2 regions of the Comamonas sp. NLF-1-9 genome follow, and region 1 is predicted to be linked to the other one. Evidence: riboswitches for the same ligand, from Rfam matches in the RefSeq annotation. Region 1 holds a riboswitch; the other holds the start of a gene.
What was found. A riboswitch is a leader RNA that binds a small molecule or an ion and turns the genes downstream of it on or off. The one in region 1 is predicted to bind manganese.

Region 1 (7,212 bases):
TACCGCTGGACGCAGATCTTCGAAGAGGGCGGTCTGGGCGGCGGCGCCGTGGTGTGCAAGGCGCGCCGCCAGGGCGAGGGTGCGCAGGCGCCCTGGGCCCCCTGCCCGATCGACGAAGTGGTGCAGGCCATACGCACGGAAAAACCCAAGGTGGTGTTCGCGCCGCACGTGGAAACCGCCAGCGGCATCATGCTGAGCGAGGACTACATCCGCGCACTGGCCGACGCCGCGCATGAGGTGGGCGCGCTCTTCGTGCTCGACTGCGTGGCCTCGGGCGCGGTCTGGGTGGACATGCGCAAGACCGGCGTAGACCTGTTGATCACCGCGCCGCAAAAGGGCTGGAGCAGCTCGCCCTGCTGCGCCATGGTGATGCTCTCGGAGCGCGCGCGCAGCGCCATCGAGCACACCAGGAGCTCGAGCTTTTCCTGCGATCTCAAGAAGTGGATGCAAATCGCCGAGGGCTACGAACAAGGCCGCCACGCCTACCACACCACGATGCCGACCGACCCGCTGGTGCAGCTGCGCGACAGCATGCAGGAGGCGCGTGGGCGCGGCTTTGAGCTGCTGCGCGCGCAGCAGATCGAACTCGGCGCCAAGGTGCGCGCGCTGCTGGTGCGCCGCGGCTTTCCCAGCGTGGCGGCCGAGGGCTGGCAGGCGCCGGGCGTGGTCGTGAGCCACACCAGCGACCCGGACATCCAGAGCGGCAAGAAATTCCAGCAGGCGGGCGTGCAAAGCGCCGCAGGCGTGCCGCTGCAATGCGACGAGGGCGCAGACTTTCACACCTTCCGCCTGGGGCTGTTCGGCCTGGACAAGTGGGCCGACGTGGACGCCACGGTGGCGCGCCTGTCGCGCGCGCTGGACGCGATGGGCGTGCCGGCCTGAAGCGGGGCCGTGGCTCAGGGCCGCGGCACTGCCCGCCCCTGCTGGCGCTGCAGCCAATCGGCGACGGCGCGCACGGTGCGCTCGCGCTCCTCGCCATCGCCCGCGCCCTGCCCCTCTTCCCAGCGTGCATGGGCGCGGGCCGGCGCCAGCAGCCGCAGCAGCTCGCGCGCGCCAGAGCCAGAGAGCGGCTCGGCATCGGCTTCGTCGGCCAGCTGCAGCGCCTGCACCGCCCCGTGGCCACGCTGCGCCAGCGCCCGGGCCAGTTGCAGCAGGCGGCGGGCCAGCAGCAGCAGCACCGGGTCTTCCACGCTCATTTCGTGCACGCCCTGCAAGCGGTTCTTCAGCTTTTCAAACAAGGGCTTCCCGCCACCCGAGACGATGCTGCCCACGGTTGCACCCAGCGTGGTGGCCACGCCCAGCGAGAGCCCGGCCAGCGCCAGGTCGGCCACCAGGCCCACGCTCGCCCCTATGGCCGCGCCAAAGCCGAGCTGCCTGCCGGCCTCACGCAGCAGCAGCGGGTTGAACAAATCGTCCTCCCAGCGGCCCGAGAGGTCGGGCAGTTCGGCCAGCTCCGCATCGCCCGGACGAAAGGCGTGCAGCGCGAGCAGGGCGGCGGCCGCGCGCCGCGCATGGCCGCGCACCTCGCCCTGAAAGCGCTGCACCACGGCGGCGCGCTCGGCGGCATCGGCATAGTCGGCGGCGGACACGCTGCGGCGCATCGCCGCGACCTCGACCAGCGCCTCGGCAATGCTGCGCAGCGCCGCCTGCTCGCGCTCGCGCGCGCCGCGGGCAAGCGCTGCGGCCAGCGCGTGCAACTGGGCGCGTTGCGCCGGCAGCAGCGTGGCCAGGTCGGTGTAGAGCTGTTGTTCGCTGCCGTCGAGCGGCGCCACCACGTCAAACTCGGCACGCGCATGCAGGCCGCATTCCTGCAGCGCCGCATGCCAGTGCCGGGCGCTGGCGCCGGCTTCACCGACGAAGTTGAGCAGCGGCATCACCGGCCGCGCGCACCAGCTCAGGATCTCGATCTCGGCGCGGTACTTGGGCAGCACCGGCTCGCGCGCATCGATCACCAGCAGGGCGCAGTCGGCGCCGTCGAGCAGCGCACGCAGCACCTTGGCCTCCTGCTCGAAACGGGCCTGCGCCTCGGGGCCGGCGAGGAAGGCGCGCACGCGCGCAAGCCGCGTCTGGCCCGGCTGGCGCTGCAGGAATTCAAGCAGCGCGACCGAATCCTCCAGACCCGGCGTGTCGATGAAGCGCGCCAGCAGCCGGCCGTCGGCCTTGAGCGCAATCGCCTCGCTGTGGCGCGTGGTGCCGGGGCGGTCCGACACCTCGCCGAAATCCACCCGCCGCGTGAGCGTGCGCAGCAAAGAGGTCTTGCCCGCATTGGTGTGGCCCACCACGGCAAGCACCAGGGGTGCATTCATGCGCACTCCCCTTGCGCTATCCAATCGATAGCTCTTTGCGCTTGATCCACGAGCGTTACAGCCGAAAAACCTTCAGATTGCAGCCAGGCCTGCCAACGCTCGCGGCCGGCCTCGCCCAGCGGCCACAAGGCCATGCGCCCTGCTTGCTGGCCGGCCTCGCGCAGCAGCCGGCCGCTGCCCCGGTCCGGGCTCGCGCTGGCGTGCACGACCCAGAGCAGGGCGCCCGGGCGCTCGGCCCTCAGCCGGGCGAAGAAGCGCTCACGCTGCTCGCTGCTGCCGTCGAGGCGCTCGTTGCCCAGCCGCGCCAGCTCGGGCAGCGGCCAGGGCTGCTCGGGGCGCAACTCAAAGCCCACTACCAGCGGCGCGCCCGTGCCCGGCGCTGCGCCGCTGGCCTCGTGCAGCGGCTCCGGGGCGGCGGCGCCGCGCTCAGGATCCAGCACCTGAGGCGGCGGCTCAAGCGCCTGCAGCCGGCGCACCAGCGCCTGCACGCCGGGGTCGGCCATGTCCACGGGCTGCAGCCGGGCCGTGGCGCGGCGCCAGCGCCGCCAGCTCCACAGCGCCAGCACCAGCCGCGGCAAGATGCCATAAAACAGCACGCAGGCCAGCAGCCACATCGCCCAGGCGTGCTGGCCGGCCGCGCTCGCGGGCGTGCCGCGGCCGGCGGCAAGCACCGCCTCGCTGCCGGGCACCGGCCAGCCCAGCAGTGCGGGCAGGGCGCCGGTGCTACGCACGAAGGCTTCGAAGAAGCCCGGGCTGAGTATCGTGGTCTCCCAGGTCAGCTGGTAGGACTGAAAGGCGAAGGCAAAGACCAGCACCAGCCAGGTGAGGGCGAGCGACAGCGTCCAGATGCCGTGGCCGAGCATGCCGCCAAGCCAGGGCCAGAGCCGCTCGCGCCCCAGTACGCCGGCCAGCGCCTGCCAGAGCTGCTGCGCATGCCCAGCGCGCCGCGACGCCAGGCGCGCACTGGCCGCCACCGCCCAGTGACCGAGCGACAGACCCGGCCCCGAGGGCGCCGCCCCGCGCGCCGACCAGGCCAGCCCCAGCAGCCAGAGCAGCAGCGTCACCAGATGCAGCCCGAGCAGCGTGACGAAGGCCGCCACCGCGTTGATGCTGCGCTCGGGCGTGAGCACGCTGCGCGCCGCGGCCAGGCCGGCCAGCGCCAGCAGCACCGCCAGCAGCAGCACCACGGGCCGGCCCCAGGCGCGCCAGCGCGCGAGCTCCTGCGGCAGGCCCAGGCGCTCGCCCAGCAGCCAGGCGCGCTGCGCCACCTGCTCGGCGTGCGTGCCGCCGCCGGCCCAGGCCTGGCGCAGTTCGGCGCCGTCGTCGAGCGCGCCGGCGCGCTCGATGCGCTCGATCGCCCGCACGATCACCGCCGTCTGCAGTGCAGACCGCGATGGTACGTCGCCAGCGGGGTGCGGGGGGCGGCTGTCCATGGTTGGCGCCGATTATCGGCAGAGCGCGCCCGGCGCCGCCGCTCTGGTACAAAGCACGCTCGCATGCTTGCAGCCGTTCTTCGCATGTTCCCTTGCCTCTCGCGCCTGGCGCGCCAGCTTGCGCTGTGCGCCCTGCCATGCCTGCCGCTGGCCACCTGGGCCGCGCCCGCCTGCCGCACGCCGGCGCAGGCCAGCGCCGATGCGCCGCAGCCCTGGCTCGCGGCAAGCGGGCAAAGCAGTGCGGACGGCAGGCGCCACTATGCGTTGAGCCAGTCTGGCCACATCCTGGCGCTGGACGGCTGCACGCTGCAGCTGCTGGCGCAGCAGAGCGAGGGCGGGGCTTGGGAGCAGCTTGCCCTGTCCTCGGACGGACGCTGGCTGCTGGCCGCCAGCAGTCGGCGCGCCGAGTTGCAGGTCTACGACACCGAGCTGCAAGCCATCAAGCGCCTGCCGGTGCAGCGGCTCGACGGCCGTCAGCCCTCGGGCGTGCTGCAGTTGCTGGACATGCCGGCGCGGCGCAGCTTCATCGTCGCCTTCACCGAGCTTGCGGAGCTCTGGGAGCTGTCCTACGACCCCCGGGCCGAGCCAGTCTTCGACGGCCTGGTGCACGACTACCGCATGGGCGAAGGCCTGGCCCAGCCCGGCCTGCTGCACCCGCGCCGCACCCCGCTGAGCAGCCCCGCGACCGCGCTGCGCCTGGCGGGCGACTGCTGCCGCGTGCTGGTGCGCCCCGCGCAGGACGCAGCCGTCTGGGACGTGATCCACCTGGACGTGCGCCGCAAGGTGAGCGAACGAGCGGCGCCGGCCGACTGACAGGGCCTTGCCAGCCATGCCAGGACAGTGCGGCTTCGCCCGGGGCTGCGCTGCGCTGCAAGCCCGCTTCAAAGCCCCCAGCCCGCGCCCACGCCCAGCAGCGTTGCCACGCCCAGTGCGGCAAACACCGCCGCCGCAAGGCCGTGCACCAGCTTCATCGGGATCTTGCCGGCCAGCTTGTCGCCCAGGAATACCGCGGGCACATCGGCGATCAGCATGCCCAGCGTCGTGCCCAGCACCACCAGCAGCGGCAGCCCGTAGTGCGCGGCCATGGCCACGGTGGCAATCTGCGTCTTGTCGCCCATTTCGGCCAGGAAGAAGGTGACGAGCGTGGCGCCGAACACCCCGAGGCGCTGCGCGACCGCGGCCTCTTCATCGTCCATCTTGTCGGGCACCAGGGTCCAGAGTGCCATCGCAAGAAAGGACAGGCCCAGCACCCAGCGCAACACGCCGGGGTCCACCGTGGCGGTGATCCAGGCGCCCAGCGCGCCGGCCAGACCGTGGTTGATCAGCGTGGCCGCGAGGATGCCCGCAATGATGGGCAGAGGCTTCTTGAAACGCGCGGCCAGAATGAAGGCGAGCAACTGGGTCTTGTCGCCGATTTCAGCCAGCGCCACCACCCCGGTGGAGACGAGGAAAGCTTCCATGCACATTCCCGGGCCGGATCAAGGACGATTGACCGCCGCGCACCTCCGGCCAGGGTGGATGCGCGGCAGTCAAAGGTCTTGCCAGGTGACGCACCGCTGACGCCATGACCTGCGGGCCAAGGATGTTGACGTCAACCACTTTCCCCAAGGGCAGCGCGGCTACTCCCCAATGACCGCGCGAGTGTAACCTCGGCCCTCGCCGGCCCGGTTCGGTCGCTGCACCCCCACAAAACCATCATGCCCACCCCTGCCCGTCTCACCCGACAAAGCCTGGCCGCCGCTCAGGCGCAGTTGCGCCGCGCCTGCCCGGTGATGGACGCGCTGATCGGGCGCTTCGGCGCATGCACGCTGGCCGAGCGCGAGCTCGCGCCCTTCGAATCCCTGGCGGGCGCGATCATCGGCCAGCAGTTGTCGGCGCAGGCGGCGGCGACCATCCGGCGGCGAGTGCACGCGCTGCTGCCCGCGTTCAGCGCCGAGCAGTTTCTTGCCGCCTCGCCGCAAGAGCTGCGCGCGGCCGGCCTGTCCGCGCCCAAGCTGCGCTACCTCACCGAGCTCGCCCGGCGGGTGGCCGACTCAAGCCTCGATCTGCAGGCGCTGCGCCGGGCGCCGGACGCCGAGGCCATCGCCACCCTGGTGGCACTGCCGGGCATAGGCCAGTGGACCGCGCAGATGTTCCTGATCTTCTGCCTGCGCCGCCCCGACGTGCTCGCCCTGGGCGACGCCGGCCTGCTGCGCGCGGTGCGCCAGTTGTTCGGACCGGACGCCGAACTGGCGCAGGCGGCACAGGCCTGGAAGCCTTACCGCTCGGTCGCCTCGTGGTATTTGTGGCGCAGTCTGGATACGGAATGAGGCGGCGCGCGGTGATGGCGGGCCATTCTTCAGCGGGAATAGCCATTTCCACGCGCTGGCGCTGACATGAATGCGCCTGCGTGCAAACAGCCTCACCAGAAAATCATTCGGCACCGCCAAAAGCGCGACAAACACGCGCCCGAATATCGCCGAGTCAAACGTGGCATTTTTTGTACCTTCGCGCGTGAATCGCAAATGGCGCGAAAATAACTTGACCATTGCGCTGATGTATTTTTCGCAACGGCGGTATTGAAAAATTCACCGGCCTATGGTCATTGACCTGCGGCGCGGGGTGCAAGCGCATTCAAGATTCTGTCTGTTGCCTGCCGCGGATTCCACAGCTCCCATTCACGCGCAATATTTCTTCGCGCCGCAAAACTGCCCCATGGGGCACGGCAATTGCCCGCACCCACATGGTTTGGCAAGCAATGCGATTTCGTTCACAAGGAGGACGGCGCGATGTGGTTTTTCAAGCAGGCGCGCGACTACTACGGCAATGCGCCCCTTTCCCAGCAATTGGCGTGGCAGGTGGGAGTGGCGCTCCTGTTTCTGGTATTGGCATTCATCGGCTATCACCTGCTGCGCCGCGCGCTGCGCCGGCCGCACTACGCCGCCCAGGGGGCGCTGCCGCCCGCCGAGGCAAACTCCTTCGTGCGCTTCAAGCTGGGCGGGCGCGCCTACCACTGGGGCATTTTTCTCATCATCGTCTTGCTCCTGCTCTCGGGGGCCACGTTTTTCTTCCCTGGCGCGCTGTTCGCCATCCGCGACACGCTCGGCGTCTCCTGGCTGACCGTGCACGTGGTGCTCGGCTGGCTGTTCATCGTGTTCGTGGCGCTGCACATCCTGTTCGCGATCTTTGACACCGGCTTGCACCACATGCTGTTTCACCGCGGCGACGGCGAAGACTTCCGCCAGCGCGTGCGCTTTTACCTCGGGGCCGACGCCGCCCTGCCCAAGCACGGCAAGTTCAACGTGTTCCAGAAGCTCTACCACCTGTTCCTGATCCTCACGGCGGCGGTGATGATCGTGACCGGCATCGTCATGTTCCTCAGCTCGGAGCTCTTCACCACCTTCTCGGGCGACACCATGCGCCTGCAGCGGCTGTTTCACGACAGCTTTGCCTTCCTCCTTCTCGCGGCCATCTGCGGCCATGTCTACATGCGG
Region 2 (7,212 bases), 1.1 Mb from region 1:
GCCTGCGCGCTGCGCTTACTGCGACACCAAATACCGAGTGCATGCAACGGGTGGGGTGTGGGTGGTCTTGCTGTCACCTTCACCGTATCACGGCGTTCTCGCAGTCAATGGCTGCGCGTGCAGGCGCGCTTGCGGCTGGCGGCCGTCTTCGATCTTTGATTATTTGCGCTGCGCTGGCCATGGTTCCGGGCAATTCCGCCCGAGCAACCGGAGCACGATATGTCGCAACTGTCCTTTTCCTCGTTCGATGCCATCGCTGATGGTGCGTGACGCACAGGGCCGCTACCTGCTGGCGACCACCGACCAGATCCTGGAGGTCGTGCGCCAGACTATCAAGCGCAAGTTGCAGTGAGGTGCGTCAGTTCACTTCGCCGGCGGCGGTCAAGGAGTATCTGTGCGCCAAGCTGGCCGGCTTCGCGCATGAGGTGTTCGCGGTGCTGTTCCTCGATTCGTAGTTGAGCCTGTCCTTGCGCTTGCCGTAGCGATCGACCGGATGCAGCGCCGGATTGCACGGCGCCTTCTCCTGTGCGTGAATCGGCTCTCAAGGAAATAATTTAAAAAACCACGACTTCATAACTGAAAGTTCGTTTTCTGCGAGCGCACTTGCCCTGCGCGCGGGGCTGAATTGCTCAGAGGCCCAGTTTGGCGCCCGCGCCCAGCAGGGTTGCAATGCCCAGCACCGCGAAGACGCCCGCGGCGATCGAATGCACCAGCTTCATTGGGATTTTGTTGGCCAGCTTATCGCCCACGAACACGGCGGGCACGTCCGCGATCAGCATGCCCAGGGTCGTGCCGATCACCACCAGCAGCGGCGTTGCGTAATGGGCGGCCATCGCGACGGTGGCAATCTGCGTCTTGTCGCCCATCTCGGCCAGGAAGAAAGTGATCAGCGTCGCCCCGAAGACGCCGAAACGCTTGGCGACTTGGGTTTCTTCCTCCTCGATCTTGTCTGGAATCAGCGTCCAGATCGCCATACCGATGAACGAAGCGCCCAGCACCCAGCGAAGAATCGCGGGACTCACGGCGCCAGTAATCCAGGCGCCCAGCGCACCCGCGAGACCATGGTTCACGATCGTCGCGGCCAGGATGCCAAGGATGATCGGCACGGGCTTCTTGAAGCGTGCGGCGAGGATGAAGGCGAGGAGTTGGGTCTTGTCGCCGATTTCTGCGAGGGCGACGACTCCGGTGGAGACGAGTAGCGATTCCATGTTGGTTCCCTGGCCGGGTACTGACGATTGACCACCACGCATCCCCGGCCAAGTCGGAGGCGTTGTGGTCAAAGGTCTTGCCGGGTTCGGAAACTGCTGACGCCATGACCTGCGGGTCAAGTGTGTTGACATCAGCCCCGCCAGGACGGCGGTTAGCTACTCCCCAATGACGCCGCGATTGTAATCCGGTGCGTTTTGATCTCTCGGCTTGATCTCTCGGCTGCGGCGGGTGCCTCGCCCATGTCTTAAGGGCATTGGTTTCAACCTATCCTCCTTCTTAATATAATATAGTCCACTAGTCTATAAATCACCTGTCGCTATGTCCCACACCTCCCGTGAGAAAGCCAAGCTGATCGCGCGTGTCCGCCGTATCAAGGGCCAGCTCGAAGGCATCGAGCGCGCCCTGGAGGCGGATGCGGCCTGTGTCGAGGTACTGCGCCAGATCGCTTCCGTCCGCGGCGCGGTCAGCGGTTTGACCGCCGAGGTGATGGAAGATCATCTGCGTGAACACGTCCTGGCACCGTCGAACGACCAGGAGCGCCACCAGGGCGGGGAGGAAATGATCGAAGTCATTCGGGCTTACATGAGATGAACTTGTCGCTCGCAGAGCGCCCCCATTCAGGAAATCATGCATGACCAACGCCACGACCGCTCCACTCGCCGAGTCCGCACACGACCATTTCTTCCTTGGCACTGACCACCAGCGCAATGAGCGCAAGGTGTGGCTGGTGATCGCGCTGACGGCCAGCATGATGCTGGTGGAAATCGTTGCCGGCACGATCTACGGCTCGATGGCGCTGGTAGCTGATGGCTGGCACATGTCCACTCATGCCGGCGCGATGCTGATCACCGCACTGGCCTACCGCTTCGCGCGCAAGCAGGTGGGCAATCCGCGCTTTACCTTCGGCACCGGCAAGCTTGGCGATCTGGCCGGCTTCGCCAGCGCGATCGTCCTGGCCTTGATCGCGTTGCTGATCGCCTGGGAGAGCCTGGTGCGGCTGACCCAGCCGATCCACATTGATTTCAACCAGGCGATCGCCGTGGCTGCCGTGGGCCTGATCATCAACCTGATCTGCGCTTGGCTGCTGAAAGACGACCATGCGCACCATGGTCATGATCACGGCCATCACCACCACCATGATCATGAGCACGGCCATGACCAAGGGCACGATGCTCATCATGCTGCGCATGGCCACAGCCGAGACAACAACTTGCGCGCCGCGTACATCCACGTCCTGGCCGATGCGCTGACCTCCGTGCTGGCCATCGTCGCGCTGCTGGTCGGCCGCAACTACGGCTGGCTGTGGGCCGATCCGGTCATGGGCGTGGTCGGCGCGCTGGTGATCGCTCGCTGGTCATGGGGGCTGATTCAGGATTCCGGTAGCGTGCTGCTTGATGCTGCGGCCGAAGGCGAGGAAGTGCGACAGGAGATCCGGGAAGCTACGGAGCCGACAGGGAGTCAGATCGCCGACCTGCATGTGTGGCAGGTCGGACCGGGGCATTTCGCGGCCATTGTTTCGCTGATCGCTCAGGAGCCCCAGGAACCTGCGTACTACAAGGCACTGCTCGCGCATATCCATGAGCTGTCGCATGTCACGGTCGAGGTGCAGCGGCAGGCCGCATGAGTATCGGCACGTCCCTGAAAACCTGGGCCAAGCGGATCAAGCGCGATGGCGTGACGCTGTGGTTTGCGGGCAAACATCCCGGCACCCCCTGGTACGCGAAGGCCCTCGGGGTCTTTGTGGTGGCCTATGCGCTGAGTCCTCTCGACTTGATCCCGGACTTCATTCCTGTGCTGGGCTACGTGGATGACATGCTGCTATTACCCGCGCTGATCTGGCTGGCCGTCAAACTATTGCCTCCAGACATCCTTGCGGCGTGCCGCAGCCAGGCAGACGCATGGATGCAAGCCAACGGTGCCAAGCCCAGGAGCCGGTTCGGGATAGGGCTCATCGTGTTGATATGGCTGGGCGTGGTCGCTGCAGGTTGGTGGGGACTCAAGCCGCACTTATAGGGTGTTGCGCAGCCGTGCCAGCGTGGGAAGCAAGGTCACGGCGAAGGCAATGGCCTCGTAGGCGCACGCGTGCTTGCGCCAGTTCCTCCAGCCAAAGGGTGTAGTCGGTGGTCCTGTCGAACAGGGCCTGGATGGTGCTTTGTTCGGCCATGTCGCATGGCCTGCACCTGCAGCAGCCAGATTTGCCCGCCTTCCTGCAGGGCGTCGTCGGCTAGGCCTGCAACTGCGCGGCCTGCTCCGTGTGCGCTGGCAACAAGTAGGCGCCGTCATGCAGGGCGGCACAGCCCGGCGCTTTGACGGCACGCCAGATTCGCATGCGGGGCGTGGCACTGGTGGATGGGAGGCTGACGATGAGGGCCAGCCAGGAATCGGAGAGGAGAGGCGCGGCAGCAGGCTTAAGGTGGCTGTCACGATTGCTGTAATGCTGTAGCTATCTCAACAAATTCTCTGCTGTGCGGCCTGGGCAATCTCAGGCAAAAAAATGCAATGGCACGTCCCCGGCCGATGAATCGGCCGGTCGCGCTCTCGTGCTGCGCATTGAGCCTCGCCATGCGAGTCTCGCCCCATTCGGGCTTCCATCGCTGACGCCTGCGGCCCGGCTGGTGCCGGGCCTGCGCGCTGCGTTCGCCGCAAAAACCGAGTCTGTGCAGTGGGCGGGGTGTAGGCGGTCTTGCTGTTTCCTTCACCGTATCACGGCGTTCTCGCCGTCAAGGGCTGCGCGCCAATGGCGCTTGCGTCCTGCCGGCCGTCTGCGACCCCTGACTGCTTGCGCTGCGCCGTGCCCCGGAAGGGCTGGGCAATTCCGCCCGGCAACCTTTCAGGAGTTCACCATGAACCACGCATTCATCACCGACGAGCAGCGCATCGTGCTGCTGGCCAACGGCCGCGAATCCTTGGAGAGCCCGGATTTCGATCCGGCGCCCGTGGTCAAGCTGTTCACGCCGGATGCCGGCGCGACCTGGCTGCTGACCGAGATTGATCCCGATGACCACGACCACGCTTTCGGGCTGTGCGACCTGGGACTGGGGATGCCGGAAATCGGCTGGGTCAGCTTGAGCGAGCTGGCGAGCGTGCGCGGCAGGCTGGGCCTGCCGATCGAGCGCGATCTTCACTTTCGCCCAGAGAAGCGCTTGAGCGCCTACGCGCACGATGCGCGGCTGGCCGGGCGGATCGTCGTCTGACCTCGCTCTTGGAGCGCCGCAAGGCGCTCCTTGCGCTTTCTCGATCATCACAGGAGATCAATGCCATGAGCAGCCATCACGACTACATCATCGAAATCACTGCGCAGCACGATGCGCTCAAGCCCTTTGCGCCGGAGAACGGCCAGCCGCTGCGCTTCAAGATCGGCGATGCGGTGATCTACACCAACGAATACGGAGTGCAGTTCCATCGCCGCATCACAAGGTTCTACCGGCCCATCGGGCTTTCGGGTCACTACGCGCGTGGAGCGCGCTATCTGCTGAACTCGACTTCGCCGTGGGTGCCGGTTGCGCAATCCTGCCTGCGGCCTGAAGACTCGGCCTGATGCCTTCGCGCCCCTTCCGGGGCGCTGCACGCTTCGCTTGCCTCCAGGGGAAAGCCCTGCGGGCTATCCCCGCCGCGCAAGGCTTGGCGCCCCTGAACACCGCCGACCCGGGTGCGCCGGATCGGTCAGACAGCATCCGCAGCAGATCCACGATGCCTTGCGTGCGCTCGTCCTGACCCTGTTATCCATTCGGATTTGAAGTCTGGGCGTCCCCGGCCACCTGGGAGATGGCCGGTCGCGCTGTCGTGCTGCGCATCGAGCCGCCTGCGGCGTCTCGCCCCTGCTGGGCTTCCATCGTTCCCTCGCTCCGCTCGGCTGACGCCTCCGGCCCGGCTTCCAGCTTCGGGCCTGCGCGCTTCGCTTGCCGTGCGGTCGGCGGGAAGGTGCCTGTTGCCTTGTCCAGCCGTCTTCCCTGACTTCATCACCTTGTCCGCGACTGTAGCCCGCTCCCGTGTGCCATCAAGGCGCGCAGGGCCGTGTCCTCGGCTGCGCCTGCGGGCCGCACCAACCCTGCGCTTTCCTCCTTGACGGCCCCGTCCGCGCGCTCCTGACCGTCGCGGGCGATGAACTCAGGAAAGACGGTGGCAACAGGGCCAACCGGGTTCTTCGTGCCGACCGCACCGAACAGCCGAAAGGCTGGGCTCCGAATCTAGGAATCCGGTGTGCGCTTTCTTCAACAGCCAAGTCAGGAGAACGACATGCTTGCAACCCGTTTCGCTTCCCACTCCCCCGCGCTGCGCAGCGACTACCCGCTGTCCGATGACCAGATTCACCGTGTAGCGCCGTCCATCTTCGCGGATGCCCCGCATGAGAGCCGTTCGCAGCGGTACGCCTATATCCCTACGGCAGCGGTGTTGACCGAGCTTCGCAAGGAAGGGTTTCAGCCTTTCATGGTGACGCAAACCCGCGTGCGCGATGAAGGCAAGCGCGAGCACACGAAACACATGCTGCGCCTGCGCCATGCCAGCCAGATCAACGGCGCGGAAGCCAATGAAATCATCCTGCTGAACTCGCACGATGGCACGAGCAGCTATCAGATGCTGGCCGGAATGTTCCGCTTCGTGTGCAGCAATGGCCTTGTCTGCGGTGACACCGTGGCGGACGTGCGCGTACCCCATAAGGGCGACGTGGCGGGCCAAGTTATCGAAGGCGCGTTCGAGGTGCTGCGCGGTTTCGACCGCGTGAAGGAATCCCGCGACCTGATGCGCGGCATCACCTTGGACGATGGCGAGGCCGAAGTCTTCGCACGCGCCGCGCTGGCCCTCAAATACGACCCCACCGACAATAAGCCCGCGCCCATCACCGAATCGCAAATCCTGATGCCGCGCCGGTTCGACGACCGCCGCCCGGACTTGTGGAGCGTGTTCAACCGCACCCAAGAAAACCTGACCAAAGGCGGATTGCATGGCCGCAGCGCCAACGGACGCCGCCAGCAGACCCGCCCGATACAGGGCATTGATTCCGATGTGCGCCTCAATCGCGCCTTGTGGATGCTGGCCGATGGCCTGCGCCAGTTGAAAGCCTGACCCGTCCCCCGCAGGAGGGGCGGTTTCCCCTCCATTCCTTGTTTCACTCGATTGGAGAACCACCATGAACGCCATCACCTACACCGAAGCCCGCGCCGTCAATGCCGCCGCCGCTATCCCGCTGGAAGCCGCCGACCCGACCAAGAACTTGATTCTGGTTCCACTGTCGCGGCTGGTGCTGCGCCCCACGGGCCGCAACGTGCGCAAGACCCCGCGCATGTCCATCCCTGAACTGGCCGCGAGCATTCAGCGCGTGGGCCTGCTGCAAAACCTGATCGTGATTGCATCCGCCGATGGTGAGCACTACGAAGTCGTGGCCGGTGGCCGCAGGCTGGCCGCGTTGAAGCTGCTGGCGAAAAAGCACCGCATCGCCAAGGATTGGGAGGTGCCTTGCTTGCAGGTAGCCGATGGCACGGCCCGCACGGCCAGCCTCACCGAGAACGTGCAGCGCGAAGCCATGCACCCGGCAGACCAGTTTGAAGCCTTCGCCGCGCTGGTGGCCGAAGGCCGACCCATCGAGGACATTGCGGCGGATTTCAGCGTCACGCCGCTGGTGGTGCAGCGCCGCTTGAAGCTGGCGAATGTCTCGCCGCGCCTCATGGCCGACTACCGGGCCGATGCCGTCACGCTCGATCAGTTGATGGCGCTTTCCATCACCGATGACCACGCGGCGCAGGAAAGCGCCTTCTACGATGCGCCAACGTGGCAGCGCCAGCCGTCCGCGCTGCGCGACCGCCTCACCGAGCGCGAAATCGACGCCTACCGGCATCCGCTGGTGCGCTTCGTCGGGCTGGGCGCCTACGAAGCCGCAGGCGGTGGCGTGCGCCGTGACCTGTTCGCGGAAGGTGACGCGGGCGTGTATCTGACCGATGCCGCATTGCTGGACAGGCTGGCGCAAGACCGGCTGACAGGCATCGCCGCCGAGGTGAAGGCCGAAGG

Region 2: another riboswitch for manganese. It lies ahead of KUD94_RS04020 (TMEM165/GDT1 family protein); the one in region 1 lies ahead of KUD94_RS13200 (TMEM165/GDT1 family protein).

The regions. Positions count from the first base shown of each region.
Region 1 covers NZ_CP078069.1:2,739,448-2,746,659, reverse strand. Annotated here, with positions in the region: gene KUD94_RS13220 (aminotransferase class V-fold PLP-dependent enzyme) at 1-882, shown strand, start outside; gene KUD94_RS13215 (GTPase/DUF3482 domain-containing protein) at 897-2,306, opposite strand; gene KUD94_RS13210 (DUF2868 domain-containing protein) at 2,303-3,739, opposite strand; gene KUD94_RS13205 (cytochrome D1 domain-containing protein) at 3,824-4,552, shown strand; gene KUD94_RS13200 (TMEM165/GDT1 family protein) at 4,621-5,199, opposite strand; yybP-ykoY riboswitch at 5,208-5,379, opposite strand; gene KUD94_RS13195 (DNA-3-methyladenine glycosylase) at 5,437-6,048, shown strand; gene KUD94_RS13190 (hypothetical protein) at 6,119-6,301, shown strand; gene KUD94_RS13185 (cytochrome b/b6 domain-containing protein) at 6,508-7,212, shown strand, end outside.
Region 2 covers NZ_CP078069.1:813,454-820,665, reverse strand. Annotated here, with positions in the region: partial or broken gene KUD94_RS04025 (DNA repair protein RadC) at 220-452, shown strand; gene KUD94_RS04020 (TMEM165/GDT1 family protein) at 630-1,208, opposite strand; yybP-ykoY riboswitch at 1,212-1,389, opposite strand; gene KUD94_RS04015 (metal/formaldehyde-sensitive transcriptional repressor) at 1,528-1,800, shown strand; gene dmeF (CDF family Co(II)/Ni(II) efflux transporter DmeF) at 1,841-2,833, shown strand; gene KUD94_RS04005 (YkvA family protein) at 2,830-3,222, shown strand; partial or broken gene KUD94_RS14665 (Chromate resistance protein ChrB) at 3,281-3,583, opposite strand; gene KUD94_RS04000 (DUF2958 domain-containing protein) at 4,053-4,403, shown strand; gene KUD94_RS03995 (hypothetical protein) at 4,469-4,747, shown strand; gene KUD94_RS03990 (DUF932 domain-containing protein) at 5,446-6,273, shown strand; gene KUD94_RS03985 (ParB/RepB/Spo0J family partition protein) at 6,338-7,212, shown strand, end outside.